2 regions of the Microbacterium forte genome follow, and region 1 is predicted to be linked to the other one. Evidence: riboswitches for the same ligand, from Rfam matches in the RefSeq annotation. Region 1 holds a riboswitch; the other holds the start of a gene.
The links. Region 1 has a riboswitch for thiamine pyrophosphate ahead of thiM (hydroxyethylthiazole kinase). Riboswitches for the same ligand answer to the same signal wherever they lie in the genome.
Positions count from the first base shown of each region.

Region 1 (2,453 bases):
TGAGTGCGGTCAGAGCCGCCATGCCGTACCCGCCGTTCGCGGCGATGGACTTGAGGTCGGCTTGGATCCCCGCACCGCCCGATGGATCGCTGCCGGCGATGCTGAGCACCCGCGGCGTGCCTGACGCCCGCCACCGCCGGAGGAAGCTCTGCGCCGTCTGCTTCGGATCGACCGCGGCGCAGATGGCCGAGACCACCGCGAGGCCGGCCGCGCCCGCGTCGCGGAGTCGCTCAGTGTCATCGATGTCCACGCCGCCGATGGCCACGCAGGGCACGGCGCACGTCTCGATGAGCGACCGGAAGCCGTCGATGCCCAGAACCGGCGGATGGTCGGGCTTCGTGTCGGTGGGGCGGATCACACCGACGCCGAGGTAGTCGACCACGCCCGCAGGCAGAGCCGCCACCGCGTCGAAGTGGTCGGGTGTGTTCGCCGTCAACCCGATGATCGCCTCGGCACCCAGTCGCTCGCGCGCCCGCAGTACCGACGCATCGCCCTGACCGAGATGCACGCCGTCGACGCGAGCTCCCCGAGCGCGAGCGGCGAGCGCCGCATCGACCCGGTCGTTCACCAGGAGGATCGCACGGCCGGCGATCACGCGCGACAGTTCGACCAGCTGATCGGCGGTCTCGGCATCCGTCGCGATCTTGTCGCGCAGCTGCACGATGCGCACTCCCCCGTCGACAGCGAGGCGCACGGTCTCGACGACACCCCGCTCACTGCAGAGGCCCGGATCCGTGACGAGGTAGAGCGAGAGGTCGGCGATCACAGCGCGCTCTCCCGAACGCGCGCGGAGGCCACCAGGTCAGCCGGCTGCACGGCGGCGAGCGCGTCGAGCAGAGCGACAGCGAAGGTGCCGGGGCCCGAGGCGTGCACCGCGGCCCTCTCGGCGGCGATCGTGTAGACGAGGCTCGCCGACGCCACCGCCGTGAGCGGATCGGCAGAGGTCGAGCGCGCCGCGCCGAGGAACGCGGCCATGACCGCGCCCAGCGCGCACCCACCGCCGGTGACCCGGGTGAGCAGCTCGTGACCGTTCGCGATGCGCAGCAGACGGACGCCATCGGTCACCAGGTCGACCGGTCCAGACACCGCGACCACAGAGCCATGACGCGCGGCGAGTGAGAGCACTGCCTCTGCCGCATCGTCTGTCGTGTCTGTCGCGTCCACACCCCGGCCGCCTGCGCTGAGTCCGGCGAGCGCGAGGATCTCGGATGCGTTCCCCCTGATCGCCGTGGGGCGCGAGGCGACCAGCTCGTGGGCGAGGGCCGTGCGCACCGGGAGTGCGCCGATCGCGACGGGATCCAGCACCCACGGAGTGCCCGCGGCGACGGCACCGGCCGCGGCTTCGAGGCTCGCCGCCCGCTGCTCGGGGGTCGGCGTTCCGAGGTTGATCAGGACGCCGGACGCCACCCCGGCGAACATTCCTGCTTCGTCGACGATGTCGACCATCGCCGGTGCCGCGCCGAGGGCGAGCAGCACGTTGGCGGTGAACCCCGTGACGACGCTGTTGGTGATGCAGTGGGTCAGAGGTGCACTCTCGCGCAGCTCGGACAGGAGCTCTCCGGCCGCGGCAGCCAGGGTCGATTCGGATTCAGGACGCAGACGATCGCTCATTGCGACATCCCTTCGCTAGTACGAACTAGATCAGGTTCGACGGGTCTGTTCTCAGCCGCGGATGCGGCACCCCGTGTCACTGCTCGCAGTCTAGCGACGCGCGCCGTCAGCGCAGAAGCTGGATCAGCGCGAGTTCGTCTGTCCGGGTCAGACCTGCGCGCCGCTCGCGATCGACACCGCGATCCCGCTCGTCCTCGATCACCACGGCGATGGTCTCGTCGAGCGGACGCAGCTCTCCCCCGGCCGCACGGTAGCGCGCGTTCGACCTCGTCATGAATCCGGTCACGTCGCTCGGGAGCCAGAGCGGCAGCGATCGCTTGCCCGCCCAGTACTCCACCTCATTCGCCACGAGCCAGTCGTCGGTGGCCGTGACGGTTTCTCCTCGGTGATCCGCATGCCTGCGCACCGCCTCGATGACCTCGGCCATCGGGTGCCGGTCGCCGGTCGTGTTGATCACTCCGGTCGCAGTCGTCGTGCTGATGAACTCCGACAGGTCATCGACGTCGATCACCTGCACGTCTCGCCCGTCTGCACGGGGCAGCAGCACGGGTTCGTCGTGAGCGCGCAGGAACGCCGCAGCCCAGTATCCGAAGCGGTCGCTCGGGTCGCCCTTCCCGACGATCAGCCCCGGGCGCACGATCAGCGTTCGGTCGCCGAGCGTGCGAACCGCGTTCTCGGCGGCGACCTTCTGCGCGCCGTACTCGTACTCATCCCCGGCGCCGGCCGGCTGATGCAACGGCGCGGACTCGTCCGCCCCGACCGTCTCGTCATCGGAGTATGCCGACACCGACGAGACGTACGTCCAGCGGGCGGCTCGATCCCCGAGCGCCTCGACCGCCGCC
Region 1 covers NZ_CP116871.1:3,736,514-3,738,966, reverse strand. Annotated here, with positions in the region: gene OB895_RS18160 (bifunctional hydroxymethylpyrimidine kinase/phosphomethylpyrimidine kinase) at 1-766, opposite strand, end outside; gene thiM (hydroxyethylthiazole kinase) at 763-1,611, opposite strand; TPP riboswitch at 1,602-1,695, opposite strand; gene OB895_RS18150 (NAD-dependent epimerase/dehydratase family protein) at 1,718-2,453, opposite strand, start outside.

Region 2 (2,453 bases), 910 kb from region 1:
CGACGAGCGACTCAGGCGTGGCCGTGTTGCGGGCGTCGAACCCCGATGGGGTCACGATCGTGATGCTGTCGAGGCCACGGTCGCGCAGCCACACCTCCGCCGCAGCGGTGAACGCCGAGGGGGAGCCCCAGATCTCCTGAGAGAGACGGTCGATGTAGTTGTTCGCCGAACCGAGCAGCGTTCCCTGCAGGAGCTGGAACTCGGTGAGAGTGCCGCCCACGGGCACGTCGAGCGCCGACTGATCGGAGCGGCGGTAGTCCCAGTACGCCAGGTTGTCCGCCCGCGTGAACGAGAACTCCGGGCCCTGCTCGCCCACGGCGAGAGGCATCCGATCGAGCACCATCAGACTCGAGACCACTTTGGTGACGCTCGCGATCGCCGCCGCATCGAGCGATGACGACGTCGTGCCGATGCCGCCGATTCCCACGGCGGCGCTTCCCTGGGTGGGCCAGGTGATGGCGGCTGCGGGCGCGGCGACCGTGGAGAGCTCCACTGCCTGCACGGTCGGCGCCACCTCGTGCAACGGCCACAGCATGGCCGACCCGACATAGGTGCCGAGCAATCCGACGAGAACGCCGAGCGGGACCAGCACGCCGGGGCGGGTGATCGCCGGGCGCAGATGCGCTCCGGTCAGAAGTGCGCCGCCGCTCGCGGCGGGAGGCGTGTCATCGAGCGCCTCCGTTGCCGGGTGCCGCGCCACTTCGACCGCGTCGACCCACGTCAGGGGCGTCCCACCGCTGGCGCCCTCTGCCCACTGGGCGTGGGGAGTCGTCTCGGGAGTCTCGAGAGCCGCCTCGAGAGCGATGAGTCCGGGGGCGTCGTCAGCATCTGATCTGGGTGCCGCATCCGTCGTGCCGGCCGACGAGACGTCGGCATCAGGAAGCGCCGCAGTCGAACCGGCGGGCTCCGACGAGTCAGCCGCGGCACCGGCAGGCGCTGACGCATGAGGCGCTGTCGCATCGGGCGTCGACGCATCGCCCGCAGGAACGGCGGAGGCGGTGGCCTCGGCGGAGTCAGGAGCGGTCACCCCCTCACGGTACCGAACTCGCGCAGGGATCAGTGTCGCTGCAACAGGAGCAGACGTGAGTGTCGTCACTGGGTAAGATCGTCAGAACAACCACGGGAGTCCGGCGAGCCGGGCTGAGAGGGAGCGAATCGCGCTTCGACCGTCGAACCTGATCTGGGTAATGCCAGCGCAGGGAGGAGTCACTGATGAGTACATCCACGTCCGGATCCACCACGGAATCCGCAGCCGTCTCGCGCGCCTCGAAGGGCCTCGGTCGCCCTGAGCTCTGGCGCTGGCGGGTCGTCGACATCGTCGTCGCCAGCGTCATCGCCGTCGCGTGCGCGCTGATCTTCCTGCTCTGGAACGTCGGCTACGAGGTGCCCAGCAGCATCCTGAAGCCGCTGCTCCCCGGCGTGCAGGGCCTGCTCGCCGGCCCCTGGCTCATCGCCGGTGTGCTGGGCGCGCTGATCATCCGCAAGCCGGGCGCCGCGCTCTACACCGAGCTGGTCGCCGCGATCATCTCGGCCCTCGTCGGCAACGCCTGGGGTCCGCTGACCATCGTCTCGGGCCTCGTGCAGGGTCTCGGTGCCGAACTGATCTTCCTCGTGTTCCTCTACGGCGTCTGGCGTCTGCCCGTCGCGATGCTGGCGGGTGCCGGAGCGGGACTCGCGTGCGGCATCAACGACCGCATCCTCTGGTACGCCGGAGCAGACACGCTCTTCACGACCATCTACATCGTCTCGACCACCATCTCGGGTGCGGTGATCGCCGGACTCGGCGCGTGGCTGATCGCCCGAGGACTCGCGGCGACGGGAGCCCTCAGCCGGTTCGCCGCCGGCCGCGAGGTCACCGCACGGGTGTGAGCTCGCGCACGACGCCCGCCACCCTCGAAGCCCACGGCTGGGGGTGGCGGTACGCGACGCGACTGCGGTGGGCGGTGCGCGACGTCGACCTGCGCATCGAACCGGGCGAGCGGGTGCTGCTGCTGGGGGCCTCCGGCTCGGGCAAGTCGACCCTGCTGCAGGGGTTCGGCGGGGTGCTCGGAGGGGCGGACGAGGGCGAGACGCACGGAGGGCTGCTCGTCGACGGCGTGCCGCCCATCCAGGCGCGTGGTCGAGTCGGCATGGTGCTGCAGGACCCCGACACGCAGACGATCCTCGCGAGGGTCGGCGACGACGTGGCATTCGGCTGCGAGAACCTCGGCGTCCCCCGCGAGGAGATCTGGCAGCGGGTGCGCGCGGCGCTGGACGCCGTCGAGCTCGATGTCGCACTCGATCGATCGACGGCCGCGCTGTCGGGCGGTCAGAAGCAACGTCTCGCGCTCGCCGGTGTGCTGGCGATGCGACCGGGCGCGATCCTGCTCGACGAGCCGACCGCGAACCTCGACCCCGAGGGAGTGCAGGACGTGCGGGATGCCGTCGCCGCCGCCCTCGACGCCACGGGCGCC
Region 2 covers NZ_CP116871.1:2,830,887-2,833,339, forward strand. Annotated here, with positions in the region: gene OB895_RS13695 (D-alanyl-D-alanine carboxypeptidase family protein) at 1-1,027, opposite strand, end outside; TPP riboswitch at 1,110-1,219, shown strand; gene OB895_RS13700 (ECF transporter S component) at 1,213-1,869, shown strand; gene OB895_RS13705 (ABC transporter ATP-binding protein) at 1,866-2,453, shown strand, end outside.
Region 2: another riboswitch for thiamine pyrophosphate. It lies ahead of OB895_RS13700 (ECF transporter S component); the one in region 1 lies ahead of thiM (hydroxyethylthiazole kinase).